DNA from 3 places in the Comamonas sp. 26 genome. Region 2 is predicted to be linked to each of the others. Evidence: predicted binding sites of a transcription regulator. Region 2 holds the regulator's gene; each other region holds the start of a gene.
What was found. Region 2 encodes sigma-54, which starts transcription at its own class of promoters, with help from an activator protein. Its sites were predicted from a motif close to TGGCANGNAANCTGCTTT; they were not measured.
Positions count from the first base shown of each region.

Region 1: the regulator sigma-54 is predicted to act here: its motif matches at 7,634-7,651, upstream of glnA (type I glutamate--ammonia ligase).
Region 3: the regulator sigma-54 is predicted to act here: its motif matches at 8,608-8,625, upstream of nirB (nitrite reductase large subunit NirB).

Region 1 is NZ_PEFL01000001.1:1,201,065-1,211,652, forward strand. It holds gene CLU84_RS05520 (ATP phosphoribosyltransferase regulatory subunit) at 28-1,176, shown strand; gene CLU84_RS05525 (adenylosuccinate synthase) at 1,214-2,590, shown strand; gene CLU84_RS05530 (phosphoribosyltransferase) at 2,632-3,156, shown strand; gene CLU84_RS05535 (YncE family protein) at 3,667-4,611, shown strand; gene CLU84_RS05540 (polysaccharide deacetylase family protein) at 4,696-5,520, shown strand; gene CLU84_RS05545 (sterol desaturase family protein) at 5,542-6,522, shown strand; gene CLU84_RS05550 (EI24 domain-containing protein) at 6,537-7,415, shown strand; gene glnA (type I glutamate--ammonia ligase) at 7,700-9,115, shown strand; gene CLU84_RS05560 (hypothetical protein) at 9,294-9,812, shown strand; gene glnL (nitrogen regulation protein NR(II)) at 9,849-10,588, shown strand, end outside.
Region 2 is NZ_PEFL01000001.1:26,683-37,270, forward strand. It holds gene CLU84_RS00125 (PAS domain-containing sensor histidine kinase) at 1-414, opposite strand, end outside; gene CLU84_RS00130 (LysR family transcriptional regulator) at 805-1,740, shown strand; gene CLU84_RS00135 (DUF2214 family protein) at 1,826-2,272, shown strand; gene argS (arginine--tRNA ligase) at 2,355-4,064, shown strand; gene CLU84_RS00145 (SPOR domain-containing protein) at 4,093-4,821, shown strand; gene CLU84_RS00150 (thiol:disulfide interchange protein DsbA/DsbL) at 4,990-5,640, shown strand; gene lptA (lipopolysaccharide transport periplasmic protein LptA) at 5,770-6,426, shown strand; gene lptB (LPS export ABC transporter ATP-binding protein) at 6,423-7,205, shown strand; gene CLU84_RS00165 (RNA polymerase factor sigma-54) at 7,348-8,949, shown strand; gene CLU84_RS00170 (aspartyl/asparaginyl beta-hydroxylase domain-containing protein) at 9,027-9,950, opposite strand; gene CLU84_RS00175 (DUF711 family protein) at 10,086-10,588, opposite strand, start outside.
Region 3 is NZ_PEFL01000002.1:665,085-675,672, forward strand. It holds gene CLU84_RS17615 (FUSC family protein) at 1-39, shown strand, start outside; gene CLU84_RS17620 (NAD-dependent succinate-semialdehyde dehydrogenase) at 175-1,617, opposite strand; gene cobA (uroporphyrinogen-III C-methyltransferase) at 1,796-2,620, opposite strand; gene CLU84_RS17630 (nitrate reductase) at 2,643-5,498, opposite strand; gene nirD (nitrite reductase small subunit NirD) at 5,576-5,974, opposite strand; gene nirB (nitrite reductase large subunit NirB) at 5,998-8,466, opposite strand; gene CLU84_RS17645 (ABC transporter ATP-binding protein) at 8,756-9,568, opposite strand; gene ntrB (nitrate ABC transporter permease) at 9,565-10,557, opposite strand; gene CLU84_RS17655 (CmpA/NrtA family ABC transporter substrate-binding protein) at 10,584-10,588, opposite strand, start outside.

The sequences.
Region 1 (10,588 bases), 1.2 Mb from region 2:
CGTTTTTAACAGCCTCCCCATTTCTCCATGTCTGCTTGGGTCCTGCCGGATCACATTGCCGATGTTTTGCCTTCCGAGGCACGGCACATCGAAGAATTGCGTCGAGGATTGCTCGATACTGCGCGCAGCTATGGCTATGAACTCGTCATGCCACCCATGCTCGAGTATCTGGAATCCTTGCTGACGGGTACAGGCGAAGCTCTTGCCCTTCAAACCTCCAAACTGATTGACCAGCTCTCTGGTCGCACCATGGGCTTGCGTGCCGATATGACGCAGCAAGTGGCGCGCATTGATGCTCATCTGCTCAATCGCAAAGGCGTGACTCGCCTGTGCTACTGCGGCCCCGTGGTGCATGCGCGCCCCGATCGCCCGCGTGCCACACGTGAGCCCTTCCAGTTTGGTGCTGAAATCTATGGTCACGAAGGTCTTGAGGCCGATCTGGAAGCACTGCTTCTGGCGCTCGACTGCCTCAAGGGCGCAGGCGTTAAGGACGTCATCGTGGATCTGGCCGATGTGCGCATCGTGCGCAGCCTGCTGGCTGGATTGATGGTGGACGAGCAGATGCTGCTTGGTGTGCATGCAGCGCTGGCCTCCAAGGATGCGACGGAGCTGGCGGCACTGACCGTCGACTTCCCTGAAGCTTCGCGCGAAGGCCTGATGGCGCTGCTGCAGCTTTACGGCGGCATGGAAGTGCTCGATCAGGCGGAAAAGCTGCTCGAGCGCACTGCCGGCGTGCGCGATGTGCTGTCACATTTGCGCTGGCTCGTGCAGCATCTGGATGGCGTCAAGGTCAGCTTCGACCTGGCCGATCTGCGTGGCTACTCCTACTACAGCGGTACTCGCTTTGCGATCTATGTGCCCGGCGGCAGCGATGCCCTGGTGCGCGGTGGCCGTTACGACGAAGTCGGTGCAGTGTTCGGGCGCAATCGTCCCGCTGCCGGCTTCAGTCTCGATATCAAACAACTGGTGGCTGTCGTGCCCGAGCGTCCGCTCAAGGCTGCCATTCGCGCTCCCTGGGGTGATGACGTGCAAGTGGCTGCTGCCATTTCCGCATTGCGCCAGCAGGGCGAGACGGTGGTCTGCGTACTGCCTGGGCATGAAAGCGAAGTGGACGAGTTTCACTGCGACCGTGAGCTTGCCAATGTTGGCGGGCAATGGGTCGTGCAAGCCGTTTAAGGCTTTTGACTAATTCTTCGATTTATCGGATTGAGATATGAATACATCCAAAGGTCGCAACGTCGTCGTAGTCGGAACCCAGTGGGGTGACGAGGGCAAGGGCAAGCTGGTTGACTGGCTGACTGAAAGCGCCAACGGCGTCGTGCGTTTCCAGGGCGGCCACAATGCGGGTCACACTCTGGTCATCAATGGCGTGAAGACGGCTCTGCACCTGATTCCCAGCGGCATCATGCGTCCTGGCGTGAAGTGCTACATCGGCAACGGTGTTGTGCTGTCCGTGGGCAAGCTGTTTGAAGAAATCGAAGGTCTGGAAAAGGCCGGCGTGCAAGTGCGTGACCGTCTGCGCGTGTCCGAAGCCTGCCCGCTGATCCTGCCTTTCCACGTGGCACTGGACATTGGTCGCGAAGCAGCCCGTGAAAAGGGCGGCGTGCAGAAGATCGGTACTACTGGCAAGGGCATTGGCCCCTCCTACGAAGACAAGATCGCCCGCCGTGCTCTGCGCGTACAAGATTTGAAGCACCCCGAGCGCTTCGCAACCAAGCTGCGTGAGCTGCTGAACCTACACAACCACATTCTGGTCAACGTGCTGGGTTCCAAGAACTTCGACTTCGGCACTGGCCTGGCTCCTTACATGAAGGACGGCGAGATTCAATTCGAAGCTGTGTACGAAGAAGCCATGCGCCATGCAGAGCTGCTCAAGCCCATGATCGCCGACGTGTCGCGCGAACTGAATGCTGCGCACGCTGAAGGCGGCAACCTGCTGTTTGAAGGCGCCCAAGGCACGCTGCTGGACGTGGACCACGGCACCTACCCCTATGTGACTTCGTCCAACTGCGTGGCTGGCAATGCCGCTGCTGGCGCTGGCGTGGGCCCTGGCATGCTGCACTACATCTTGGGTATCACCAAAGCGTACTGCACTCGCGTGGGTGGCGGTCCTTTCCCTACCGAACTGGAGTGGGAAAAGGAAGGCACTCCTGGCTATGTGATGAGCACTGTGGGCGCCGAAAAGGGCGTAACTACGGGTCGTTCGCGCCGCTGCGGCTGGTTTGACGCTGCGCTGCTCAAGCGCTCGGCTCAGATCAACGGTCTGTCCGGCCTGTGCATCACCAAGCTTGACGTGCTGGACGGCATTGAAGAGCTGAAGCTGTGCGTGGGCTACGAGCTGGATGGTGAAACCATCGACTTGCTGCCCTTGGGTGCCGACGATATCGAGCGTTGCAAGCCCATTTATGAATCCATCCCCGGCTGGACTGACTCCACCGTGGGCGTGACCGAGTACGACAAGCTGCCTGTGAATGCGCGTCGTTACCTGGACCGCATCCAGGAAGTAACGGGTGTGCCGATTGCCATGGTTTCCACAAGCCCTGACCGCGATCACACCATCCTGATGCATAACCCCTACAGCGCCGCGTAAGCGTGCTGGGGTTTCACTGAAATTTCAAAGGAACTGTGCCCATGTTGACTGAAGACGGTAAGCACCTGTATGTGAGCTACGACGAGTACCACGGTCTCATCGAAAAGCTCGCGGTCAAGATTCACCAGTCTGGCTGGGAATTCGACACCATCCTGTGCCTGGCACGTGGTGGTCTGCGTCCAGGCGACATCCTGAGTCGCATTTTCGACAAACCCCTGGCCATCATGTCCACCAGTTCCTACCGCGCCGAAGCCGGTACGGTGCAGGGTCATCTGGACATCGGTCGCTTCATCGCCACGCCCAAGGGCGACATATCCGGCCGTGTGCTGCTGGTGGACGATCTGGCGGACTCGGGTGCGACGCTCAAGGCCGTGATCGCCATGCTCAAGACCAACTATGCTCCAATCACTGAGCTGCGCAGCGCTGTGATCTGGACCAAGGGTGTGTCGACTTTCGAGCCTGACTACTCGGTGGACTATCTGGGTACCAACCCCTGGATTCACCAGCCATTCGAGGGCTACGATTCTCAGAGCCCTGAAAAATTGGCAGAGAAATGGAAGGTCTGAGCACCTTGCTCAGCCTTGCAAAAAAGGAGCCCTTAGGGCTCCTTTTTTTATAGAAGCATGATGCTCATCATTGAGTGAGCAATACGTGCCTTTATTCCAACAGTTTCAAGTATTTTTAGTACTGAATAATATGCAAGGCAGGCGCTAGCTGCTCCTGTTTTTGATGTTTTTCCATAGTATGAGCCAGCGCCGTTAAGGCTTCACCTGGTTTGTACAGCAGCAAGTTCTGCAAACAGTTGGCTTGTGTTGGCAGTGGCTGCTCTGGCGCGGATACACTGCAGGAATTCTGAGAAGGTGGTGGTTGTGGGACGTCTTTCTATTGGGCGCACTGGCGCTGCTGTGGCACTGGTGATTGGTGTGGGTGCGGTGGCCTGGCTGGGTGCTTCGGCAATGCCTGGATTCAAATCTACGACGGCTGCTTCGGCGCAGGCATCGCCAGCGGCAAAGCCTGCAGCGACGGCTGCGACAACCGCTGCAGCTTCTGACGCGTTGCCTCGTCCGGCAGCCGTCATGCCGGCGCAGGCATCTCGTACGGTACAAGGCCCGACGCCTATTTTTGTGCTGAACTCTCTGGATGCCTCCATCAGCGTGGTGGATCCTTTGACTTGGAAGGAGCAATCGCGCATTCCTACGGGCAAAGAGCCGCATCACCTGTATCTGACGCCTGACGAAAAGTCGCTGGTTGTGGCCAATGCGCTGGGGGATTCGCTGTCGCTGATTGACCCGCGCACAGGCGCTGTGCAGCGCGTGATTCGCGACATCGTGGACCCTTACCACCTGCGCTTTTCGCCCGATATGAAGTGGTTCATCACGGCGGCTAACCGTCTCAACCACATCGATTTCTACCGCTGGGATGCGGCGACGCAGACCCCCACGCTGGTCAAGCGTGTGTCCACGGGCAAGACGCCTAGCCATCTGTTTGTCGATGCGCAAAGCAAGACGCTTTACTCGACCATGCAGGACAGCGATGCGCTGGTGGCCATCGACATCGCCACGCAGACCATCAAGTCTCGCGTGCCCACCGGTCCTATGCCTGCCGATGTCTATGGCAGCCCTGATGGCAAAAAGCTGTTTGTGGGCCTGACCGGCGGTGATGGCGTGGAGGTGTTTGACCTCACAGGTGCTGAGCCACGCAGCGTGGGACAGATTAAGACGGCAGCGGGCGCACATGCCTTCCGTGCTGCGGGCGATGATCGTCACCTGTTCGTGAGCAACCGTGTGGCCAACACCATCAGCAAGATCGATATGGTCACCAGCCAGGTCGTCGCCAATTACCCGGCGCCGGGTGGCCCGGACTGTATGGATGTGTCGGCTGACGGCCGCTACATCTATGTAGCCTCGCGCTGGGCGCGCAAGCTCTCTGTGATCGACACGGTAGAGAAGAAGGTGGTTAATCAGGTCAATGTGGGCAAGTCGCCCCACGGTGTCTGGACACTGTCCCACGCCGCACGCTAAGCGAAGCTCTCCTTGCTGCAATTAAACGGTGGGGAGCACTTCAGTGCGTGTTGAGCGCCGACCAGTTCACCTGAAGGAGGGTGGATGCAAAGACGTCAATTCATGTTCGCATCCGCGGCGGCTGGCCTGCCCGGGTTGTCTGTGGCTGAAGAATATTCAAAAAAGATAGCTGCTAGTGCATGCAACAAGCCGGTTTACCTGACTTTTGATACAGGGCACATGGGCATCGCCAATCTGGTTGCCCAGGTGCTGCAAAAGCACAAGGTGGCCGTCACCTTCTTCGCCGCCAGTGAGCCGGCGAAAGAGGGTGGCAGCAGTCTTAGCGACTTCTGGGCACCCTGGTGGAAGGCGCGCGCGGATGAGGGCCACCAGCTCGCATCGCACACCTTTGACCACATGTACTGGCTGGCTGATATTCGCGACAAGGCCACAGGGCAGGTCACGCACTTCAAGGTCAAGCCGTCGGCAGGGCCCAGAGCGGGGCAGAGCTTTGTGGTCTCGGTTGCCGAATACCAGCAAGAAATTGCCCGAGCCGCTCAGCGGCTCACGCAGATGACCGGGCGCAAACCCTTGCCGCTGTACCGCGCGCCGGGCGGCAAGACATCGCCCGCATTGATTGCTGCGGCGCAGCAGGGTGGTTATCAGCACATTGGCTGGGCGCCTGCGGGCTTTCTGGGCGATGAGCTGCCCAGCGATAAATACCCCAATGAACGTTTGCTGTCGCAGGCGCTCAAAAACATAGGCAGCGGCGATATCTTGCTGGCTCATCTTGGCATCTGGTCACGTCAAGACCCATGGGCACCCGCAGTGCTGGAGCCGCTGATCGTTGGCCTGCTGGAAAGAGGCTTTTGCTTCCGTACGCTGGCCGAGCATCCTGCGTATCAAGGCTGGATTGCGCAGCACCGCTGAGTGCCGCGCCAGGAGTGATTTGTGGACTGGTTGATTCAGATTTTTGGAGATGCGCAGCAACGCCTGTTTGAGGGTGTGGTGCAGCCTTTTCTGTTTCACTTTGGCATGGCCAACCTGCTGGAAGATGGTTACGCCGCCACCGGCTGGCTTCTGGTCGGCCTGCTGCAGATCGCCATCATGATTGCCGTCATCGTGCCGCTGCAGCGCTGGAGGCCGGTAGAGCCCGTGGTGGACCATCAGGCTATTCGCGTGGACATCATCTACACGCTGATTCACCGGCTGGGTCTGTTCCGTCTGGCGCTGTTCTTCAGCATTGACCCGATGTGGGACGCCATCATGGGCACGGTCCATGTCTGGGGCTTTCCCGCTTTTCATCTGGATGATCTCTGGCCGGGCGTGACGGACAACGCCTGGGTCAGCCTGCTGCTGTACCTAGTGGTGTTTGATCTGGTTGAGTACTGGATTCACCGTGGCCAGCACGGCCTGCGCTGGTGGTGGAAGCTGCATGCGCTGCACCACTCGCAGCGCCAGATGACGGTGTGGAGCGATACCCGCAATCATTTACTCGACGATGTCATTCACGACGCCATCATCGTGCTGGTGGCTCAGCTCATCGGCGTAGCCCCCGGCCAGTTTGTGGCGATTGTGGCACTGACCCAGCTCAGCGAGAGCTTTCAGCATGCCAATGTACGTATCTGGTTTGGTCAGCTGGGAGAGCGCCTGTGGGTCAGCCCGCGCTTTCATCGCCGCCACCATGCCGTCGGCATTGGTCATGAACCCATGGCGCCGGTGCGCAACAAAAAGGTGCACGGCAACAACTTCGGCGTGCTGCTGCCCTGGTGGGACATGCTGTTTGGCACGGTCAATTTTGACCTGCGCTATGACCCGACGGGGGTACGCGATCAGGTGCATCCAGATGCGCAAGGCAAGCTGCGTGACTATGGCCGTGGCTTCTGGGCGCAACAATGGCGGGGCGTCCTACGATTGATAGGTCGCGCTTAAGGCCTTCCTTCGGTATGCTTGCTGACATGGGCTTGCTACTCGACTCTTTTTGGCGTGCATTGGCGTATTGCCTGCATAAGCGGGTTATTGCCTGGTCACTGCTGCCTTTGCTGGCTATGGCCTTGCTAACCTGGGCGCTGGGCTACTTTTTCTGGGCGGATGCCGTTCAGCGGGTGCAAAACCTGCTCGACGGCGTAGGCTGGCTGCATTCGATCTGGGTGTGGCTGCAAGAGCACGGAATGAGCTACGCCTCTGAGGTGGTCGCTTCTATTTTTGTAGTACTGGGGGCCACGCCTGTGTTGGTGGTTCTCACCCTGCTGTTTGCTGGCCTCTTCATGGCGCCGGTGCTGACCAAGCTGGTCGCTGAAAAGCGCTTTGCTCAGCTTGAGAAAAAACACGGCGCATCTACCGTTGCCAGCGTGCTCTGGTCAGGCGGCTCCACCTTGATTGCCTTGCTGGCTTTGTTGGTCACGCTGCCGCTGTGGGTCTTTCCACCCTTGATGCTGGTGGTTGCTCCGCTGATCTGGGGCTGGCTGACTTACCGGGTCATGGCTTTTGATGCCTTGGCTGAACATGCCAGCAAAGACGAGCGCCGTAACCTGTTTGTGCGTTACCGCATGTCGCTGATTTTGATGGGCATCATCTGCGGCTATCTGGGCGCTGCGCCGGGAATCGTCTGGGTTTCAGGTCTGGTGTTTCTGGCTGCGTTCTGGATTTTGATTCCCATCGCCATCTGGATTTATGCGCTTGTGTTTGCTTTCTCGGCGCTGTGGTTTGCGCATTTCTGTCTGGGCGCGCTGGAGCAGATGAGGGCGCAGCCCACACCTCAGGCCGCAGACCCCGAGGTGCCATTTGCCCACGATGTCAGCGATGCAGCTCAGATCACACGCTGAGTTTGCTTGGAGGCATGTGCGTTGCACTCCGCGCACCAAAACCAGTCATTTTTCAAGTTTGCACTAATTTGGTGCATATAGATCACCAGATTGGTGCAATTAAGAGTGAGGCTCAGGCAGTGCGACAATATGGGCCTGTTTGGTGCAGTGTGCGAACACAGGTTGCTCAGCGTATCTGTAAGTGACAATATGCTGGTTCACCGTGGTGCAACGGAAGTTGGCACGTAAACTGCTTAATAATATTTATTCTTTATTTGATCAGCCACGTTGGCAGGAGAGATCTAATGGCGAAGACCGTAGCAGATGTGATGCAGATGGTGCAGGATAACGAGGTCAAGTTCGTAGACCTGCGCTTTACCGATACCCGTGGCAAGGAACAGCACGTGACCGTGCCCGTGTCGCACTTTGACGAAGACAAGTTTGTCTCCGGCCACGCTTTTGACGGCTCTTCCGTCGCGGGCTGGAAAGGTATTGAAGCTTCGGACATGCAACTGGTGCCCGATCCCAGCACCGCCAACATCGACCCCTTCTTTGAAGAAACCACACTGATTTTGCAGTGTGACGTGATCGAACCCGGTGATGGCAAGGCCTATGACCGTGACCCCCGCTCGATCGCCAAGCGTGCTGAAGCCTATCTGAAGGCCTCCGGTCTGGGCGACACCGCCTACTTCGGACCCGAGCCAGAATTCTTCATCTTCGACGGCGTGCGCTGGGGTACCGAGCCTCACAACCCCTTCTTCGAAATCGAAGAATACGAAGCTCCATGGAACACCGGCACCAAGTTTGAAACCGGCAACCGTGGTCACCGTCCCCGTAACAAGGGCGGCTACTTCCCAGTGCCTCCCGTTGACAGCACGCAAGACATGCGCGCAGAAATGTCGCTGTTGCTGGAAGCGGTCGGTATTCCTGTCGAAGTGTTCCACCATGAAGTGGCCGGCGCTGGTCAAAACGAAATCGGCACACGCTTCTCCACGCTGGTTGAACGCGCTGACTGGACACAGCTGCAAAAGTACATCATCTGGAACGTAGCCAACACCTACGGCAAGACAGCTACTTTCATGCCCAAGCCCTACGCTGGCGACAACGGCTCTGGCATGCACGTGCACCAGTCCGTGTGGAAAGATGGCAAGAACTTGTTTGCTGGCGACGGCTATGCCGGTCTGTCTGACTTCGCGTTGTACTACATCGGCGGCATCATCAAGCACGCCCGTGCTCTGAATGCAATCACCAACCCTGGTACCAACAGCTACAAGCGTCTGGTCCCTGGTTTTGAAGCGCCTGTGAAGCTGGCTTACTCGGCTAAGAACCGCTCAGCTTCCATCCGTATTCCTTACGTGAGCAACCCCAAGGGTCGCCGCGTGGAAGCCCGCTTCCCTGATCCATTGATGAACCCCTACCTGGGCTTTGCGGCTCTGCTGATGGCGGGTCTGGACGGCGTCGAAAACAAGATCCATCCCGGCGAAGCAGCAACCAAGGATCTGTACCATCTGCCTCCCGAGGAAGACAAGCTGGTGCCTACCGTGTGCCACAGCCTGGACCAGGCCCTGGACGCTCTGAACGAAGATCGCGCTTTCCTGACCAAGGGTGGCGTGTTCTCCGACAGCATGCTGGATGCCTACATCGAGTTGAAGATGGGCGAAGTGACTCGCTACCGTCAGTCGGTCCATCCTGTCGAATACGACATGTACTTCTCGCTGTAAGGCGAGGTGCAAAAGAGGCGGCGCAAGCCGCCTTTTTTATTGCACAGTCATTTAGGTAGCGTGGCCCATAAGGAACCAAACAGGACGACAGCAATCAAGTAGTGAATAAACCTGCAAGCTTGGAGCGATACTCAAGGTATCGCGGACTTGCTATCGCTGTCTGCCTGAGAGGGAACGAATGAAGAAGCTTTATGTGTTGTCGTTGCTGCTTGCTGCGTCTGGCGCTGTCTTTGCGCAGGATGCGATTTACCGCTGTGGCAATGAATACACCAACAACGTGGCGCAGGCCAAGGCCAAAGGCTGCAAGCCTGTTGATGGCGGCGGCGTCACCGTCATTCATGGCACGCGTTCATCTGGCAGCGGCAGCGCTGGCACAACTGCTGCACCGGCCAAGCCCAAAGCGGCAAGCTCCAGCAGCGCAGCACCTGCACCTGTGCGCAGCGATAACGCCGCCCAAAAAGCACGTGACTCTGATGCCCGCGCCATCTTGCAAAGCGAGCTGAGCAAGGCGCAAGCTCGTTTAAGTGAGTTGAAGGCTGAATACAACGATGGCAACCCTGTGCGCACTGCGCTGGAGCTGCGCAACCCTCAGGGCTACCCAGAGCGGGTGGCCAAGCTAAAAGCCGATCTCGCCCGCCAGGAGAGTGATGTTGCGGGCATCAAGCGAGAACTGGATCGCTTGCCCGCAGGCAATTAACCCGGCCCACGGGGCTGGTTACATCTGATCTATTGCATGAGTTCAACCGCTGACTTGCCCCCCGATGCATCCAACCTGGAGTTGGATGAAACCGACCAAAAAAACTACCAGTCTTTAGACTGGCTCTGCACCTTGATTGCCGTGCTGGATGAGCGCGGCATGGTGCGTTTTGTCAATGCGGCGCTGGAGAATGCGCTGGGCCAGTCGCGCCGAATCATGGTGGGCAGCGAATTTGCCACCTGTGTGGCCGAGCCCGCCTTGCTGGACAAGGCCTTGAGCGGTGCGCGCTCCAATGATTTCGCCGCGCTGCGTTTTGAGGCCAACTTGCTGCGTCTGGGGCTGGAGCCATTGCCGATTCACGCAGCAGTCTCTTTGGCGGAGAAGGCTGGGCATGTGATGGTCGAGATGTGGCCGCTTGAGCAGCAGGCCCGCCAGGACCGCGAAGAGCGCATTCGCGAGCAGGCTCAGGCCAACAAGGAGCTGATTCGCAATCTCGCGCATGAGATCAAGAACCCGCTGGGCGGTATTCGCGGTGCAGCGCAGTTGCTGCAGATGGATCTGGTCATGCCGGAGCTGCTGGAATACACCACCGTCATCATCCATGAGGCAGATCGCCTGCAGGCTCTGGTCGATCGTCTGCTGGCACCGCATCGCCAGCCGCATGATGTGGGTGACGTCAACATTCACGAGGTGTGCGAGCGCGTTCGTTCGCTGGTGCTGATCGAGCATCCGCAAGGGCTCAAGATCCTGCGTGACTACGACATCTCCATCCCCGA
Region 2 (10,588 bases):
CTGGCGTGTGATGACGGTGCCGCGCGCATATTCGCGGCCCACATCGTTCAGCGTCATCAGCACCTCGTGCCGGCCCTGCGCATCTGCAGCGCCGGGGGTGAGCTGTATGCGGCGGTGGCGTTGGGCACCAAAGTCGTCGTGCCGGGTGTCGTCGTATTCCTGTCGCTGGCCTTTGCCTGCGGCGGTAAAGCGCGGGCTGTGGGTTTGCCAGACGGCATCACTGAGCAAGGGCTGCAGAGGCTGGCCTGTGGCGCTGTCTGGCGGTACGTCAAACCACTGGCACCACGCGGGCGTAGCCATAAGCAGATGACCTTCAGCATTCCAGATTGCATAGCCTTGACCGGACTGGCCCAGCAAGTCGACGAGCTGGGCGGGGAGCACGCAAGGGTTGGCAGACAGAGGTGAAGAGGTCATGACTTCGGGTAGTGCCGATCGTGTAAATGTGTTTTACAACTCATCGATTTAAAGGCGCCGCTGGCCTGCAAGCTCATGGCGCAGGCGAATAAGCGATATTCCCTACCTAGGGAAAACGGCAAATTTTGCTATAAAGGTATATAAAGACTAAAGATTCCTTTGCAATTTGTGACTTATAGTTAGGCTATATCGAAATATAGTCACACAGGTGACAGGCATGTAGCACTGATTGCGCACTGGTAAAAGTGATAGCAGCTAGCGCTCTTGCTTAAAGGACTTTCGCTAAAAACATTTAAATAATCAAGGCTGCTTGTGCGGTGGGCGCTCTTTTTTTTAATAAAGCGCCCAGCTGACACAGGAGACAACACGGATAAGACAGGAGCAGCGGTCATGGACAAACTCAAAGCATTTGAGTCTTTTGTATCAGTAGCGACCCGAGGCAGCTTGACGGCTGCCGCCAAGGCCGAAGGCGTAGCGCCCGCCATCATGGGACGCCGACTGGATGCTCTGGAAGAGCATCTGGGCGTGAAGCTCATGGTGCGTACCACGCGCCGCATCTCGCTCACCCACGAAGGCAGCGCGTTTCTGGAAGATTGCCAGCGCCTGCTCTCCGATGTGTGCAATGCCGAGGCCAGCGTTTCCGCCGGCGGCGTCAAGGCCACGGGCCATCTGCGCATCACCGCCCCTGCCGGCTTCGGCCGTCGCCACGTCGCACCGCTGGTGCCGCGTTTCCGCGATCTGCACCCCGATGTCACCATTTCGCTGAATCTGAGCGACCGCGTGGTCGATCTGGCCGGTGAAGGTTTTGACTGCGCTGTGCGCGTGGGTGACCTGCCCGACTCGGCTCTGGTCAGCGTGCGCATTGCGGACAACCGCCGCCTGTGCGTGGCTACGCCCGCCTATCTGGATCGCCGCGGCACGCCCAAGCACCCCAGCGAACTGACGCAGCACGACTGCCTGACACTGTCGTCGGACGCATCGCAGACGCGCGGCTGGGCCTTCCGCATTCCTCACCCTGAAAGCGGCAGCAGCGAAGTGGTGCACTTCAAGCCGGGCGGCCCGCTGGACTGCTCCGACGGTCAGGTATTGCACGACTGGTGCCTTGGCGGCTGGGGCATTGCCTGGCGCAGCACCTGGGAGGTGGAGGCTGAAATTGCCGCAGGCCGCCTCGTGCCCGTGCTGGAAGATTTCGCCGCACCGCCCAACGGCATCTTCGTGGTCTTCCCTCAGCGCAAGCACATGCCTTTGCGCGTGCGCATGTGGATTGACTACCTCAAGCATCACTACAACCAGCCGGAATTTTTCCGCAACGGCTTGCTGGCATGATGCAAAGGTAAGGAGGGCGGAGCATGCATTCGTCGCCCCTGCGGAATGTTTCGGCAGGGTTTGATGAGCATTCCTCCGCTGAGTCATGACCTTTGAAGCCGTTCTCGCCAGCGCCCACCTGCTGGCTATTTTGACGCTGGTGGTGTTTCTCTCCAGCCAAGCCGCTTTGTGCCGGGTGGAGTGGATGAACGCCGCCGTAGTGCAGCGCCTTGCCAGGCTGGACATGATTTACGGCATTGCCGCCATCGTGCTGCTGCTGACCGGTATTGCGCGTCTGGTCTGGGGCGTCAAGGGCATGGGCGGCTATGTGGCATCGCCGCTGTTTCATATCAAGATGACCCTGTTCGTCATCGCCGTGCTGCTCTCGCTCAAGCCCACTTTTACCTTCCGCCGCTGGAAGAAGGCGCTGGACGCCACCGGCCAGTTGCCCGCTCCCGAAGAAGTCAAGCAAACCCGCAAGTGGGTGATGTGGCAAAGCCATCTGGTGCCGGTGATTGCCATCGTCGCCGTCTTCTGGGCGCGCGGCATGTAATTTTGTGGGGCTGCAACGACTTGTTGCGTCCCTGCAATCCAGCTTAGCTGCGCAGATCAAGGCAGCCACGTAAAATCACCGGATGCTTTCCGTCAAACAAGAATTGCTCGCGGCCCTGGCTGCTGAGCTCGAAACACTCTCGCCCGGCGCTGGCGCACGCGCTGCGTTTGAAAACCCCAAAGTGGCAGCCCATGGCGATTTCGCTTGTACGGCAGCCATGCAACTGGCCAAGCCCCTGAAGGCGAACCCTCGCGCTCTGGGTGAGCAGCTCAAAGCCGCGTTGGAAGCCACACCCGCTTTCCAGAAATGGGTGGATGCGATCGAGATCGCCGGCCCCGGCTTTCTGAACATTCGCTTGAAGCCCGCTGCCAAGCAGGAAATCATCCGCGAAGTGCTGGCGCAGGCCGAAAAGTTCGGCTACCAGGCTGATCGCGGCGAAAACATCCTCGTCGAGTTCGTCTCCGCTAACCCCACAGGCCCATTGCATGTGGGCCATGGCCGTCAGGCTGCGATTGGCGACGCCATCAGCAATCTGTACTCCACTCAGGGCTGGAAGGTACACCGCGAGTTCTATTACAACGACGCGGGCGTGCAGATCGATACCCTGACCAAGTCCACGCAACTGCGCGCCAAGGGCTTCAAGCCCGGTGACGAGTGCTGGCCTACTGACAGCGACAACCCGCTGGCCAAGAATTTCTATAACGGTGACTACATTGCCGACATCGCCAAGGCTTTCCTGAACAAGGAAACCATCAAGGCTGATGACCGTGAGTTCACCGCCAATGGCGATGTTGAGGATTACGACAATATTCGCCAGTTCGCCGTGGCCTATCTGCGCAACGAGCAGGACAAGGACTTGCAGGCCTTTCACCTCAAGTTCGACGAGTACTACCTCGAGTCGAGCCTGTACGAAAACGGCCATGTCGAAGCGACGGTCAATCGCCTGATCGCCAACGGCAAGACCTACGAACAAGACGGTGCGCTGTGGCTCAAGTCCACCGACTACGGTGACGACAAAGACCGCGTGATGCGCAAGACCGATGGCGGCTACACCTACTTCGTGCCTGATGTGGCTTATCACATTCAGAAGTTCAAGCGCGGCTTCACCAAGGTGGTGAACATTCAGGGCACCGACCACCACGGCACCATTGCCCGCGTGCGCGCTGGCCTGCAGGCGGCCGATGTGGGCATCCCAGAGGGCTACCCCGATTACGTGCTGCACACCATGATTCGCGTGGTGAAAGATTGCGAAGAAGTGAAGATCAGCAAGCGCGCAGGTTCTTACGTGACGCTGCGCGATCTGATCGAGTGGACCAGCAAGGACGCCGTGCGCTTCTTCCTGCTGAGCCGCAAGCCTGACACCGAGTACACCTTTGACGTTGACTTGGCCGTGGCCCAGAACAACGAGAACCCTGTGTACTACGTGCAATATGCCCATGCCCGTATTCAGTCCGTGCTGCGTGCATGGCAAGAAGCTGGCGGCGCTGGCGTGCCCGCGCTCAAGGACGTGGATCTGTCCGCACTGGAAGGCCCTCAGGCTCAGGCCCTGATGCTGCTGCTGGCCAAGTACCCAGAGATGCTCACCGCCGCCGCCGAAGGCAATGCACCGCACGATGTGACGTTCTACTTGCGTGATCTGGCTTCCAGCTATCACAGCTACTACGACGCTGAGCGCATTCTGGTGGACGACGAAAAGGTCAAGCTCGCCCGCCTGGCCCTGGTCGCCGCCACCGCTCAGGTGTTGCACAATGGTCTGGCCGTGCTGGGTGTAAGTGCACCCGAGCGCATGTAATCAAAGCAGAAAGCGTTAAGCGACTGATATGAAGAACCAGCAACGCGGTGGAACCATCCTGGGGCTTATCTTTGGCATGGTTATCGGCCTGGCTGCGGCTCTGGCCGTGGCCATTTATGTGACCAAGGTGCCTGTGCCGTTCCTCAACAAGGGCGGCAACAACAACCAGCGTGATGCCGCCGAGGCCGAGCGCAATAAGAACTGGGACCCCAACGCCCCGCTGCAAAGCCGCCAGCCCGCGCAGCCCCCCGTGGCCACGCCTGTGCAGCCGCCCAGCGAAGTGACGGTAACGCCCCCCACGCCTGCGGCCCAGCCCACAGCGACGGGCGGTGTGACTACGCCTGAAGTGCCAGCAACACCCTCAAAGCCGGTGGCTGAAAAAGAAAAGCCCAGCAAGCCCGCCACTGGCGATCCGCTGGGTGATCTGGTCAAGGAGCGTTCTGCTGCTTCTGAAAAGGCCGAAAAAGCACGTGCTGACAAGGAAAAAGCGGCTGCGCAGGCACCAAGCTCCTCTGATACTGCCTTCAACTACTTTGTGCAGGCCGGTGCTTTCCGCGGGCAGAGCGAAGCCGAAGCGCAGCGCGCCAAGCTGGCCATGCTGGGCTGGGAGTCGCGTATCAGCGAGCGTGAGCAAAACGGTATTACCGTCTTCCGCGTGCGCGTGGGTCCATTTAGCAAGCGTGATGACGCCGAGCAGCTCAAAGGAAAGCTCGATGGCGCTGGTGTGGATTCCACGCTGGTGAGGTCGGGGAAATAATCTTCCCTCTGAGCGGCTGCGCCGCGTCCCCCGAAGGGGCAGCAGCATCGCTGCGGGGCGGCCCTGGCTTGATGCTTCTGGCCTGCCCGTTGTTAGTTTTAGGGTTGGCTGAACTTTTTGGAGCTTGTTGGCTCTGATACTGCAGACCTGATACAGGAGTTTGTTTAGATGAAACGTCGCGAATTCTCTCTGGCTGCTTCGGCAGCTGCTGCCGGTGCCCTGACTTTGGGTACGTCCTCCAGCTGGGCCCAAGCCGCAGCCCCCAAGGAAGGCAATGACTACATCAAGCTCGCCAAGCCTGCCAGCGTGAGCGCACCTGCCGGCAAGGTCGAGGTGATCGAGTTCTTCTGGTACAGCTGCCCGCACTGCAATGCGTTCGAGCCCCAGTTTGAAGCCTGGGCCAAGAGCCAGCCTGCCGATGTGGTGGTGCGCCGCGTGCCTGTGGCTTTCAATGCCTCCTTCCTGCCCCAGCAAAAGCTGTACTTCACACTGGAAGGCATGAACCTGCTGCCCCAGCTGCACGCCAAGGTGTTCCGTGCCATTCACGTGGAGCGCAACGGTCTGAAGAACGACGATGCCATCTTTGAATGGATCGGCAAGCAAGGCGTGGATGTGGCCAAGTTCAAGGAGGTCTACAACTCCTTTACTGTGGCCAATCAGGCGCGCAAGGCTGCGCAGCTGCAAAACGAGTACGACGTGGAAGGTGTGCCCGCCATGGGCGTGGCCGGCCGCTACTACACTGACGGCACCAAGGCCGGCAATATGGACAACGTGCTGCGCGTCGTCAATGCGCTGATTGCCTCCAGCCGCAAGGCATAAGGTCGGTGACTAGCGTCATCAAGCCTTGATACTTAGCAAGCCCGCCGCCGTGCGGGCTTTTTTATGGGTGTTTTTTACGCAAGTCCTAAAAAGGGAATGACTACAATGGATGCAAGAAACGTGCCTTCCATGAAAAAATCACTCCTACCTCTTGCGCTGGCCTGCGCCCTGGCAGCAGCGACCGGCATTACGCATGCCGAAAAAGCCGACAGCGCCAAGCCCATGAATATCGAGGCGGATGCGCTGCGCCACGACGAGCTGCAGCAGACCAGCGTCTTCACCGGTAATGTGGTGATGACCAAGGGCACCATCGTGCTGCGTGGCGTACAGCTGGATGTGCGCCAGGATGCCGAGGGCTACCAGTTCGGAGTGATCAAGGCCGAGCCGGGCAAGCGCGCCTTCTTCCGCCAGAAGCGCGACAGTGTGCCGGGTCAGCCTGAAGAATTCATCGAAGGCGAAGGCGAAGTCATCGAGTACGACGGCAAGGCCGATATCGTCAAGTTCATTCGCCGTGGCGAGATGCGCCGCTACCGTGGCGGCCAGCTCAGTGATCAGGTCACCGGCTCCATCATCGTCTACAACAACATCACGGACGTCTATACGGTCGATGGCGAGAAGACCAGCGGCGGCTTGCCCAGCTCTTCCATCGGTCAGGGCGGTCGTGTGCGCGCCATCATGGCACCCAAGGAAGGCACGCCGGGCGCTCAGCCCAAGCCTGCGACACCGGCTACGCAATTGCGCCAGAGCATGACTCTGGGTGGCGAGAAGGCGGACGAGAAGAAATGATTGAGCCCACCTTCTCCAGCAGCCGCACCGGCGAGTCTACGAGTCGTCTGGAAGCCAAGCATCTGGCCAAGTCCTATGGCAGCCGCAAGGTGGTCAAGGACGTGTCCCTGTCCGTGCAAAAAGGCGAGGTGGTCGGTCTGCTCGGCCCTAATGGTGCGGGTAAGACCACATCGTTTTACATGATCGTGGGTCTGGTGCGCAGCGATGGTGGCGAGATCTTTATTGATGGTCAGCCTGTCGGAGGCATGCCTATTCACCAGCGCTCGCGCCTGGGCCTGTCCTATCTGCCTCAGGAAGCATCCATCTTCCGCAAGCTCAGCGTGGAAGACAATGTGCGCGCCGTGCTGGAGCTGCAAAAAGACGAGCAGGGCAAGGCGCTGACGCAGGGCGAGATCGAAAAACGCCTGACCGGCCTGCTGCAGGAGCTGCGCGTTGAGCACCTGCGCCAGTCGCCCGCGCTGGCGCTGTCCGGCGGTGAGCGTCGCCGCGTGGAAATCGCGCGTGCACTGGCGACTCAGCCGCGTTTCATTCTGCTGGATGAACCCTTTGCCGGTATCGATCCGATTGCCGTGATCGAGATTCAGCGCATCATTGGCTTCCTCAAGGAGCGCGGCATTGGTGTGCTGATTACCGACCACAACGTGCGCGAAACACTGGGCATTTGCGACCATGCTTTCATCATCAGCGATGGGCATGTGCTGGCCGAAGGCACCCCCGAGGAGATTGTGGAGAACGCCGATGTGCGCCGCGTCTACCTGGGCGAACATTTCCGTATGTGATGAGCGCAGGCTTTCGCTCTCTCACATTCCCCCCGGCACTGGCGTTGACCAGCGCTGCGGGCCAGCGCATTGAAGCCGCACGGCGGCGAATTCTGAGTGGCGCGAGCATTTGCTGCAGCCGCCGGCTGGAGGCATTTAGCTGATGAAGCCAGGTCTCTCGCTACGCGTTTCGCAGCATCTCTCGCTCACGCCGCAGTTGCAGCAGTCCATTCAGCTGCTGCAGCTGTCCACGCTGGAGCTGGCGCAGGAAGTCGAACAGATGCTGGTCGACAACCCATTTCTGGAACGCGCTGGCGATGAGGCTGATGCAGGAAGCGATGCTCCTGCGGAGATAGCGCCTACCGCTCATGAATACAGCGCTTCAGACCATATTTCATCTGAAAAAGAGACAGGACAGGCGCAAACAGCTACTGACTCTGTAGCAGAGACCCCCAGCGCCGAAACCCCGGAAGCACTGAACTGGGATGCCGACGGCATTGACGGCCAGGATGGCGAGTGGGGCGGTGAATCCAGCAGCGAGTGGGACTCCCCCTCGGGCAGTGGCTCCACCCGCAACCGCGATGGTGATGGCGAAACCGATGCCATTGATCTGGCCCGCGAGCACGAAAGCCTGACCGCATTTCTGCACCGGCAAGCGCTTAGCCTGCGTCTGGGTGCCGAAGACTGCGCGGCGCTACGCTTTTTGATCGAATCGCTCAACGACGACGGCTACCTTGAAGACCCGTTGCAGGAGCTGGCCCGGAGTCTGGCGGGCGACGATCTGGAAGAGCGCGAAGAGCTGGAGCAGCGCTTTGCCATTGCGCTGAAGCTGCTGCAAAGTCTGGAGCCTGTGGGCGTGGGTGCGCGTGATCTGTCCGAATGCCTGCAGCTGCAGCTGCGTGATTTGATTCACACCGCTGAGGACGAAGGCACGACCGAGGCGCACATGAACCGCTTGAAGCTGGCGCAGGCCATTTGCAAGCAGCCCATGGACTTGCTGGCGCGGCGCGACCTGCGCAAGCTCACCAGCCTGTGCGGCGCGCGCGAGGAGCCGCTGCGCGAAGCCATGAGCCTTATTGCGGGGCTGGAGCCGCGCCCCGGTCGCCGCTTTGTGGATGTGGAGCGCAATATCATCGTCCCCGATGTCATCGTGCGTCCGGTGCGCGTCAGCTCAGGGCGCGTCGATTTTTCCGTGCAGCTCAATGCCGATGTGATGCCGCGCCTGCGGGTGCATGACATTTACGCAGGCGTGCTGCGCCGCCACAAAAGCAGCGAAGGCCATGCCGCGCTGCAACAGCAATTGCAGGAGGCGCGCTGGTTCATCAAGAACATTCAGCAGCGCTTTGACACCATCTTGCGCGTGTCGCAAGCGATTGTGGAGCGGCAGAAAAACTTCTTTGTGCATGGCGAGCTGGCCATGCGCCCGCTGGTGCTGCGCGATATTGCCGATCAGCTGGGCCTGCACGAATCCACCATCAGCCGTGTGACCACGGCCAAGTACATGGCCACGCCGCAGGGCACGTTTGAGCTCAAATACTTCTTTGGCTCGGGTCTGGGAACGGAGACCGGCGGCAGCGCCTCCAGCACCGCAGTGCGGGCGCTGATCAAGCAGTTTGTGGATGCCGAGAGTCCTAAAAAGCCGCTATCCGATGCCAAGCTGGCCGATATGCTCAAGGAGCAGGGCATTGAATGCGCGCGTCGCACGGTGGCCAAGTACCGCGAGCAGCTCAAGATACCGACGACGACGCTGCGCAAGGCGTTGTAGCCATCGCTGGGAATAAAAAAAGCCGCTGATGCATTGCTCAGCGGCTTTTTGTTTGGCGGGCTTGCTCTAACCGATGGTTAGCTGGGGATTAACCACCAGATAAACAAAGCCAGCACGCCAATCATCAATCCAAATTTGAGGATCTTGTAGAACGTCGGGTTCCAGCTGCGGAACGCGCGGCGGTACTTGCCGGCGTAGAACGAGATCTTGAACAGCTTGCTGATCATGCCGCGCGGATCGCCCTCGTTATTGGGCGAGCTGGCGGCGGCCACGACATTCTTGCCCAGCCAGTGGTTGAGCCACTGGGCAAAGCCGTTGGTCATGGGGCGCTCCACATCGCAGAACAGCACGATGCGGTTGCCTTCCGAGCGATTTTCAGCCCAGTGCATATAGGTCTCGTCGAAGATCACGCCTTCGCCCTCGCGCCAGCTGTAGGGCTTGCCGTCGACCTCAATCATGCAGCGGTCATCATTGGGTGCCAGCACAGCCAGGTGGTAGCGCAACGAGCCGGCATAAGGGTCGCGGTGCAGATTGAGCTTGGCGCCGGGCGGCAGCTCGGCAAACATGGCGGCCTTGATGCTGGGAATGGATTTGACGAGTGCGGTGGTCTTGGGGCACAGCTCCATGGCAGACGGGTGGGCATCGCCATACCACTTCAGGTAAAAGCGCTTCCAGCCGGTCTTGAAGAAGGAGTTGAAACCCGCGTCGTCATTGTTGGCGGCGGCCTTGATCTGCATGTTCTTTTGCAGATTCACGGCTTCCTCGCGAATCTCGCGCCAGTTGGCCTGCAGCGGCGCCAGCTCGGGGAAGGTGCTGGTGGGCAGATAAGGCGTGCGCGGCACCTTGCTGAACATCAGCATGAAGACGTTGAACGGCGCTGTGAACGTGGAGTGATCAAACAATTGCTTCACCACCTTGTGGCGCACCTTGCCGCGCAGGTGCATGTACAGCCCGCAGCCAAAGAAAAGCAGCACCAGTGCCAGAACGATAATTTTTGCCATAAGGGTCAATTTTACCGGGGGCACCCCGTTGGCGACCATGGGGGCAGGTCAAACAGAACCGGGGTAGGGGAATATCAATAACGATAGCTGCTAGCGCTTGATCAATAAGCGCTAGAGCCTTGTTTTGTATGAAATTCAAGGCAAAGCCAGTACCGCGCAGTTGCAGAGGTCGTCGCTTTCAAAGGCGGTTTTATCGCCCGCTTTTAGCCCTGGTACGGGAAACAGGCGCACGGTCAGCGGTTTGTTGAGCCGGTAGGCCATGGTGCCTGTGTCGCGCATGACGGCGGCGATCTGCTCATTGCTGCTGTCGCCGGGCACGGGCACGGTGTCGAGGCCAATGCCGCAGACGCTGCTGTAAGTCAGTAGGGCGCGAATATCGAACTCGTTGTTCAGGCTGGCCTGGGCCAGGCCTTGGTCTTCGGTCACGGCCAGCATCAGGCCGCTAAAGCCAATTGGCGTCACGCCCTGGACGGACTTGAACACGCGGGTCAGCAGGGCCGAGGCTTCCACCGTGCCGCTGGCGCCGAAATAGGGCACGCCCAGCAGTTGATAGACATCGACCATGGAGGCGCAGGACTTGGAGGGGGCCGCCGAGGTGTCCATGCCCGCAATGCGCCAGCCGTCGGCCAGTTTCACGC
Region 3 (10,588 bases), on a different contig from region 2:
CATCAGCGCTTTTTTGCCAGCACGGCCAAGATTGCTTGAACACCATCACCCATAAAAAAAACCGCTGCAAATACAGCGGCTTTTTGTTTCTCAGAGACGCCGAGCAAGAGCCGTCTTGCGGCAATGGCGTCGTCCTCCTTGGGGGAAGGCGCAAAGCGCCTCAGGGGGTATCAATCACACACAAGTGATCGCCACGGCCTTGGAAACCAGATAAGCCTCCAGCGCCTCGGGCCCACCTTCAGAACCGTAGCCCGAATCCTTGATACCGCCAAACGGCAGCTCGGCAGATGGCAGAGCCGGCTGGTTCACCCACAACATGCCCGCTTCCACATCCTGAGCCAGCTGGTGCGAGGTTTTGAGCGAGCGCGTGAAGGCATAGGCAGCCAAGCCATACGAGAGGCGATTGGCCTCTTGAATCGCATCTTCAATTTTTTCAAAGCCGCGAATCGCCGCCACGGGGCCAAAGGGTTCCTGATTGAAGATATCCGCTGTCAAAGGCACATCCGCCAGCACCGTGGGGGCAAAGTAGTTACCGGCATCGCCAAACGATGCGCCGCCCGTCAGCAGCTTGGCACCGCTGTGCTCGGCGTTCTGAATCAGCTGGGTCAGCGCCGTCACCCGGCGCGGGTTGGCCAGCGGGCCCATCTGCACGCCTTGCTCCAGACCATTGCCCACCTTCAGCGCCTCGGCATGGGCCACCATGGCGCGCGTGAATTCCTCGCGCACGCTGTTGTGCACCAGAAAGCGTGTGGGCGAGATGCAGACCTGACCCGCATTGCGGAACTTGGCCGCGCCTGCGGCCTTCACGGCCAGTGCCACATCAGCGTCTTCTGCGACGATGACCGGGGCGTGGCCGCCCAGCTCCATGGTGCTTCGCTTCATGTGCTGGCCAGCCAGCGCTGCCAGCTGCTTGCCCACAGCGGTAGAGCCGGTGAACGTCACCTTGCGGATCACCGGGCTGGCAATCAGATACTCGGAAATTTGTGCCGGATTGCCATAGACCAGCCCCACCACACCGGCAGGAATGCCTGCATCCACAAAGCACTTGAGCAGCGCTGCGGGCGAAGCCGGAGTTTCCTCAGGTGCCTTGCACAGAAAGGAGCAGCCCGAAGCCAGGGCCGCGCCGATCTTGCGCACGATCTGGTTGACGGGGAAGTTCCAGGGCGTGAAGGCCGCCACAGGGCCCACAGGGTCCTTGATCACCAGTTGCTGCTGCTCGGGACGGCGTGAAGGCACGATGCGGCCATAGACGCGCAGCGCCTCGTCGGCAAACCATTCAATGATGCCGGCACCAGCAATGATTTCGCCCTTGGCCTCGGCCAGCGGCTTGCCCTGCTCCTGTGTCAGCAGCGCAGCGATCTCGTCGGCACGCTCTTTGAGCAAGGCCGCCGCACGGCGCATGATGGCACCACGCTCGTGCGCAGAGACCTTGCGCCAGACCTGAAAGCCCTTGTCTGCAGCGGCGAGTGCACGGTCCAGATCAGGAATATCGGCATGCGCCACGCGACCGATGACTTCGCCCGACGCCGGGTTACGCACATCAATCGTCTTGCCGCTGGCAGCCACCTGCCACTGTCCATCGATCAAAAGCTGGGTATCGGGGTATGCAGTGCTCATCACTTATCTCAGTGTGCCGACCCTCATCCCCCTGCAGATGTAAAGGGCCGGGCGTGGTGAATGTTCAGGGCGTGAAAAATTCTAGCCATACATGCTAGCGCCTCATGATAAGTGCGGGACGTTGGCAATGGCTCATTGCACTCAGGGGATCATGAAAATCCCAATATTTTCCAGCCACTCACACCCCGACAGCGCGGCGCAGCTCCACCTCTCCCAGCCATACCTCACACCCAACCTGACTCGCTCCCGCCTGTTTTACGACTTGCCCAATCACGAAGACGCACGGGCTCCCCAAACCGCTGCTGACGAGTGCTGTGGACATTTCCCCCAGTTGCGTGATGACCTGCTGCTGCGTAGGCAGGCTGGCGCTTTGCACTAGGGCCACAGGCGTGCTGGCGGGCAGTCCGCCAGCCAGCAGCTCGGTCTGAATATGCGGCACAGAACTCACGCCCATATAGACCACCAGCGTCAAGCCCACGGCATGGGCCGTCTGCCCCAGCTGACGCCAGTCGTTTTGCACACCGCCGGGCTTGGGGTGGCCGGTCACAAACACCACGCCATGCGCATGATCGCGGTGGGTGAGTGACACGCCCAAACTGGTGGCTGCCGCCAGCCCTGCGGTAATGCCATTGACCACCTCCACCTGCACACCTGCAGCGCGCAGATGTTCAACTTCTTCACCCCCTCGGCCAAAGATGAAAGGATCGCCGCCCTTGAGTCGCACCACGACCTCTCCCTGGCGCGCGGCCATGATCATCAGCTTTTCAATGAACTCCTGCGATGTACTTTCGCGCCCGCCGCGCTTGCCCACGGCAATCACACGGGTCTTGAGGCTGGCAAGCTTGACGATTTCAGCCGACACCAGATCGTCAACCAGCAGCAGGGTGGCGCTCTGAATCAGCTTGAAAGCCTTGATGGTGAGCAGTTCCGGGTCACCCGGCCCGGCCCCCACCAGATAGCAGCGGCCCGAGGAAGTCAGAGAGTTCGCATGGCGGGAAGTCATGGCAGACCTTTCAGCTAAAGACTTATGCAGCAACCATCTGGGTGACAGGCGGCACCGCCTGCACCAGTTGCTTGATCGTGGGAATGCAGGAGCCGCAGCGCGTACCGCAGCCCAGCGAAGACTTGAGCTGCGCCAACCGCTCATCGGATGAACCGCTGCAATGGCCTAGTTGCGCGGTAATGCTGGCCTCATCCACATTCATGCAGGCGCAAACCTGTGGCGAGCGCGCAGCCATCGCTGCAGGCGGCTTGCTGCCGGACGACAGCAGCATCCGGCCAAAGCTTTTTGTCGATTGCTCATCGCGCAGCACGTGGGCCAGCCACTGGCCAGCACTGGCGTCACCACACAGCAAAAAGGCATTCAGCACTGGCTCGCCATCTTGCTGACCGATGGCCATGGCACGGCTGCATTGGCGGCGAACATCGACATAACGCAGCGCCTGCGCTCCATCTAACTGCAGTAACTGCTGCAGTCGTCGCAATACCTCAGTGCTAGGCGCTTCATACGCTGCGGCGCGAAACTGCACGCCGGTGCGGCCTTCGCTGGCCTTTTCCAGCGGTACAGAACGTCCAAACAGCACGCAGCTGGCAAAGTCAAACTCCGCCATCAGTTCTGTCAAAGCTGCGCGCGTGGCCAGCACCTGCGATTCATCCAGCCAGGCCATGCCCATGCAAGTCCAGGGCATCTCGGCCTTGAGCAGTCTCACGGCAACATGCTTGAGTTCTGGTTGCTTGGAGCGAGGGCAGAACTCAGGGGTGGTCAGCGCATTCACACCCGCTAAACGCTGGCCTTTGGAGCTGCGTCCACTCAGATACATACCGCCCCAGTGCATGGGCAGATACAGCTGCGTGGGCTGCAGGCCCTTTTCCGCCTGCACGGGCAGCACGATGGCACCGTAGCGGTTGGAGACATGGACCAAATCGCCATCCCGCAGTTGCAAGCGCTGCATGTCTTGCGGGTGCACTTGCAACTGCGGCTCGCTCACATGGGCAAACAAACGGCCCAGTTGGCCGGTGCGTGTCATGCCATGCCACTGATCGCGCAGGCGACCGGTGTTCAGACTGAAGGGGTGGCGCGCATCGCGCTGCACGGCGACAGGCTTCCAGGGCTGCGCATCAAAGCGGGCGCGGCCATCATCGGTCACGAACCGGCCATCGGTGTACAGGCGCTGCGTGCCTTGCGTTGCCCCGCTGGGCACAGGCCATTGCTGTGGCCCCTGGTCTTCCAGCATTTGCCAGCTCAGGCCGGTGATATCCAAATCTCGCCCACGCGTGCTTTCACGGTGCTCGTTCCAGATGGCCTCGGCTGCTGCTTCTGCGCAACTGATGTCATAGCCAAAAAGCGAAGGCTTGCCGGGGCGCACCAGGGGCTCCAGCCGCCGCGACAGCTGCACGCCAATCTGCCAGTCGTGGCGCGCCAAACCGGGCGCAGCCACGGCAGCACGCACACGGGAGATCCTGCGTTCGCTGTTGGTGACCGTGCCCAGCTTTTCGCCCCAGGTCGTGGCGGGTAGCAACCAGTCGGCGTAGGCCGTGGTTTCGGTCACGGCAAAGGCTTCTTGCACCACCACCAGCTCGGCACGCTCCAGCGCGCGTCGCACCATGGTTTGGTCTGGCATGCTTTGCGCGGGGTTGGTGCAGGCAATCCACAGCGCTTTGATCTGGCCATCGGCGGCCGCCTCAAACATCTCTATCGCAGACTTTCCGGGTGTCGATGGAATACTTTCCACACCCCACAGCTGCGCCACTTCTTCGCGGTGCAAAGGGTTGGCCATGTCGCGGTGGGCGCTGAGCAAGTTGGACAAGCCACCCACCTCGCGCCCGCCCATGGCGTTGGGCTGGCCGGTGAGCGACAAGGGCCCCGCACCGGGCTTGCCAATCTGGCCTGTCGCCAGGTGCAGGTTGATGAGTGCGGCGTTGTTCGCTGTGCCGCTGGCGCTCTGGTTCAGGCCCTGACAGTAAAGGCTCAGCGTGGGCTGGCGTGGCGCGCTGTCTGCACTGTATGCGCCCCCCAAGGCAATCCAGCGGGCGGCCTTGTACAAATCCTCTGTGGGCACGCCACAAATGGCCGATGCCTTCTCGGGCGTGGCTTCGCGCACCAGCTCTTTCAGTGCTGCAAAACCACTGGTGTGCTCCGCGATGAAAGCGTTGTCCGTCCAGCCTTCCCACAACATGATGTGCAGCAAGCTGTGGAACAGCATCACATCGCTGCCCGGCAGCAAAGGCAGGTACAGATCGGCTAGCTCGGCAGTCTCTGTCTTGCGCGGGTCGGCCACAATAATTTTGAGCTGCGGGTTGCGCGCCTTGGCCTCTTCCACACGGCGAAACAAAATCGGATGCGCCCAGGCCATATTGCTGCCCGTGATGAACATGCAGCCGGCCAGGTCGATGTCTTCATAGCAGGCGGGCGGCGCATCGGCACCCAGCGTGGCCTTGTAGCCCGCCACAGCGCTGCTCATGCACAGGCGGGAGTTGGTGTCCAGGTTATTGGTGCCCAGCAGACCTTTGGCCAGCTTGTTGAAAACGTAATAGTCCTCCGTCAGCAACTGGCCGCTGAGGTAAAAGCCCAGCGCATCCGGGCCATGCTCGGCGCGAATCTGCGCCATGCGGCCCGCGACATCATCCAGCGCTGCATCCCAGCTCACCGGTTGCGGGGCCGATGCCCTATCGAATCTGCGCATTGGCTGCAGCAGCCGCGATTGCCGGGCGTGCACGGGCGATGCCGTCAGGTGCAAAGTACTACCCTTGGTGCACAAGCGCCCCCAATTGGCAGGATGATCGGGGTCACCCCTCACGCCGGTAATTTGCACGCCATCCGACTCAATGATGACGCCACAGCCAACGCCGCAGTAGGGGCAGGTGGATCGGGTCTCAAGCATGGCAGGCTTTCAGTGTTTTGGGGCTCTGGCGCTCATCTAATGCGCGCCAATAGCTATTACATCTATAGCAACAAGGCTTAGACAGCAGCGCAGGCTGGTTTGCCGCTGCAATGCGCAGGGCCCGCATGGGGGCGCGTCTGCTCCAATGCACGGCTGGCCAGCTCATCGGCACGCAGCTGTACTTCACCGTCCTCCACCCGCACGCTGAAGTACGGCGTGCAGCCTTCGTCGGGCGCAGCGGCCTCGCCACTGCTCAATGCAATCGTCCAGTTGTGCAGCGGGCAGGCCACGCTGCGGCCAAACACAATGCCTTGCGACAGCGGACCGCCCTTGTGCGGGCAGCGGTCCAACAGGGCAAACACTTCGTTTTCGGCGTTGCGGAATACGGCCACATCCAACCCTTGCGCACGCGCCACGCGGCGGGCGCCCAGCACGGGGATATCGTCAATCGTGCAGATAGAAATCCATTCGCTCATTTCAGGCTCCTCGGTGCTTTTGATCAGGCGCTGACGCTGGCCGTTTGCGCAGCCGTTAAGGGCTGGAACTGGCGCGTATCCACCGCCGCCTTGTCGGTTTCAAACCAGGGGTCGGGCTCGCCTTCCAGCGCAAACTGCAGCTCTTCCCACAGCGCCTTGCGGCCTTCTGCATCGTCCAGAATGCGCTTCTTCACATGGTCCAGACCCACGCGGTTGATGTAGTGCACGGTGCGCTCCAGATACCAGCCTTCCAAGCGGTACAGCTGCATGAAGGCGCCCGTGTACTCCATGACTTCTTCTGCGGTTTTGAGCTTGGCGAAGAAGTGCGCCACCTCGGTCTTGATGCCGCCGTTGCCGCCCACATACATCTCCCAGCCTGAATCGACGCCGATGATGCCCACGTCCTTGATGCCGGACTCCGCACAGTTGCGCGGGCAACCGCTGACGGCAAATTTCACCTTGTGCGGGGCATACATGCGCCACATGGCGCGCTCCAGGTCCTTGCCCATCTGGGTGCTGTCTTGCGTGCCCATGCGGCACCATTCGCTGCCCACGCAGGTTTTGACAGTGCGCAGCGCCTTGGCATAGGCGTGGCCGCAAGGCATGCCTATATCGTTCCACACGCCTTGCAGGTCTTCCTTCTTCACCCCCAGCAAGTCGATGCGCTGGCCGCCCGTGACCTTGACGGTAGGAATGTCGTACTTGTCCACCACATCAGCAATGCGGCGCAGCTCACTCGCTGTGGTCTCGCCACCCCACATGCGCGGAATCACGCTGTAGGTTCCGTCTTTCTGGATATTGGCGTGGCTGCGCTCGTTGATGAAGCGGCTTTGCGGGTCGTCCTTGGCATCCTTGGGCCAGGTGCTTACAAGATAGTAGTTGACCGCCGGGCGGCACGATGCACAGCCATTGGGCGTGCGCCATTCCATGAAGCGAAACACCGCATCCGTGGTCAACAGCTTGTGAGTGCGAATCACATCGCGCACGGCCTGGTGACCATGGTCGGTGCAGCTGCACATGGCCTTGGTCTTGGGCGATGCGGAGTAGTCCCCACCCGCCGTGAACATGATGATCTGCTCGACCAGCCCCGTGCAGGAGCCGCAGCTGGCACTGGCCTTGGTGTGCTTGCGCACGTCTTCCAGCGTGAACAAACCCTTGTCCTTGATCGCCTTGCAGATGGCTCCCTTGGTCACGCCGTTGCAGCCGCAAACCTCGTCGCTATCGGCCAGCGCAGCCGCTTTGTTCTGGCCCTGATGGCCGGTATCGCCGAGATTGGATTCGCCAAACATCAGCTTGTCGCGAATGTCGGCCACGCTGCGACCTTCGCGCAGCAGCTTGAAGTACCAGCTGCCGTCCACCGTGTCGCCGTACAGGCAGGCACCGACCAGCTTGTCGTCCTTGATTACCAACTTTTTGTAAACGCCCGCATAGGGGTCGCTCATCAGAATTTCTTCGGCGTCGCCGCCGCCCTGAAAGTCGCCCGCCGAGAACAGATCGATGCCCGTGACCTTGAGCTTGGTCGAGGTCAGCGAGCCCAGATAGCGGCCAATGCCGAACTCGGCCAGATGGTTGGCCAGCACCTTGCCCTGCTCAAACAGTGGTGCTACTAAGCCGTAGGCAATGCCCCGGTGCGCCGCGCACTCGCCCACAGCGTAGATGCGCGGATCGGTCACGGTCTGCAAGGTGTCGCTGACCACAATGCCGCGATTCACATGCAGATGCATGGACTCGGCCAACCCGGTATTGGGGCGTATGCCCACGGCCATCACCACCAGATCGGCAGGCACTTCGCTGCCGTCTATAAAGCGCACCGCACTCACGCGACCTGCAGCGTTGCCCACCAGCTCTTGCGTCTGCGCCTTCATGCAGAACTGCATGCCGCGCTCGGCCAGCGACTTTTGCAGCATGCGGCCCGCCTGGTCGTCTAGCTGGCGCTCCATCAGCCAGTCGCCCACATGCACCACGGTGACTTGCATGCCGCGCTTCATCAGGCCGTTGGCCGCCTCCAGCCCCAGAAGGCCGCCACCAATCACCACTGCATACTTGAGCGTCTTTGTAGCTTCAATCATGGCCTCGGTATCAGCAATGTCGCGATAGGCCAGCACGCCCTGCAGGTCATTGCCGGGAATGGGCAGGATGAAGGGATTGGAGCCCGTCGCCATGATCAGCCGGTCGTACTCGGCGCTGATGGTTTCACCCTGCGCATTGGTGGCATGCACGGTGCGGCGGGCGCGATCCACGGCCGTGACCGTATAGCCTGCGTGCAGCAGGATATGGTTGTCCTGGTACCAGGCCCAGTCGTTGAGCACGATATCGGCCAGCGTCTGCTCGCCCGCCAGCACCGGCGACAGCAGAATGCGGTTGTAGTTGGGGTGTGGCTCGGCACCAAACACCGTGATGTCGTACAGCTCGGGGGCAATGGTCAGCAGCTCTTCCAGAGCGCGCACACCTGCCATTCCGTTACCAATCATGACCAGTTTGGATTTTTTCATCTCAGTCCCCGTGGGCTTGCAAAACGCAAAAAAGACGTCTCGCGCTTCATGACTCGCATGAGCGCGCAGACGTCTTTGTCTTTGGGATCTGGTCCAGCCTTGCACCATCACCCTGTGGCCCACCTTGGCCACAACAAGAACCATGCAATTGCTGTGCCAGCTTCCCTACCCTGTTCAATGTCATGGGAGCCCACCAGCAGGCACTATTTCCGTGCAGTCGCGCTTTATCGCAGTGCATCAAAACAAACATGGCGCCCTAAGGCGCCATGCAGCGGCAGAGAAAGCAGACTCAGGCCGCCTTCTCCACATGCCCCTGGCGGGTGTAGAGAAAGTCGATCACGGCTTTGCGATAGCCCTGGTAATGCAGGTCTTCGGCCAGCGCTACGCGGCTGCGCGGGCGGGGCAGTTCTACGTGCAGCACCTCGCCAATGGTGGCGGCAGGCCCGTTGGTCAGCATCACGATCTTGTCAGACAGCAGCACGGCCTCATCCACATCGTGGGTCACCATGACCACCGTGCTGTGCGTGCGGGCCACGATCTCCAGCAACTCGTCCTGCAGCTTGGCGCGGGTCAACGCATCCAGCGCACCAAACGGCTCATCCATCAGCAGCACTTGCGGCTCCATGGACAAAGCCCGGGCAATGCCCACGCGCTGCTTCATACCGCCAGATATCTCGCCGGGGCGCTTTTGCGCGGCGTGCGTCAGACCCACCATGGCCAGTGCGGCGTCGGTGCGCTCGGCCAGCTGCGCCCTGGTTTCGCGCTTGGCAAAGACACGCTCCACCGCCAGGTGCACATTGCCCCAGCAGGTCAGCCATGGCAGCAGCGAATGGTTTTGAAACACTACGGCGCGCTCGGGGCCGGGGCCTTTGATTTCCTTGTTGGCGCACAGCAGTGCACCACTGGTGGGCACCGTCAACCCCGCAATCAGGTTGAGCAAGGTGGACTTGCCGCAGCCCGAGTGGCCGATGAGGCTCACAAACTCACCCTTGGCGATATTGAGATTGATGTCACGCAGCGCAGGAAACAGGCCTTTGGCGGTCTTGAAGGTCTGCTCTACATCGTGGATCTCGATGTACTTGGTGGACAGCGATGCGTTCATGATTTCACCTCTTCAAACGTAAAGGCCGAAGCCAGCTTGACCAGCGCCCATTCCAGCAACAGGCCCACGATGCCAATCACGAAGATGGCGATGATGATGTTCTTGACATTGAGGTTGTTCCACTCGTCCCAGACCCAAAAACCTATGCCCACGCCACCGGTCAGCATCTCGGCGGCCACGATCACCAGCCAGGCCGTGCCTACGGCCAGACGCACGCCGGTCAACATATAGGGCAGCACGGCGGGAAAGAGGATGGTGGTGGCAATCTTCCATTCCGACAGATTCAGCACCCGCGCCACGTTCATGTAATCCTGCGGAACACGCTGCACACCGACCGCGGTGTTGATGACCATGGGCCAGATGGAGCAGATGAAGATGGTCCAGATGGCGGCTGGATTCGCCCCCTTGAACACCAGCAGACCAATTGGCAACCAGGCCAGCGGCGACACGGGACGCAGCAGGCTGATCAGCGGGTTGAACATGCGCGAGAGAAAATTGAAGCGCCCGATCAAAAAGCCTGCCGGAATGCCTACCAGCGCCGCCAACCCAAAGCCCAGCGCCACGCGCTGCAGCGACGACAGCACGTTCCAGCCCACACCCTGATCGTTGGGACCGTTGCGATAGAACGGATCGCGAAAGACCTCGACCGCCTGCGTCCAGGTCTCTGCCGGATTGGGAATACTGTGGCCCGTGGTGCTGGAGACAATGGACCACAAGCCCACCAGCAGCGCCAGCCCCAGCAGCGGCGGCAGCACCGTGCCGATCAGACCTTCAGCCCGCTGGCGCCAGCGGCTGGGCGGTGTCGCAACGGCTGCAGCAGGTGCGGCTTTGATTTTTGAGTCTTTTTTCACTGTAGCCCTTGCAGGTTCTGCGCTATCAGCTATCTCTTTGGAAGCGTTCAAGCGTTCATCGTTGGCCGCCTGTATGGCCAGTTGCGGATCGTGGGGCGGGTCCAGTTCAAGACGGGATGGAAGTGCGGCACTGACCATGGTGAATCTCCTTGGGGGTGTCGGCCTCAGG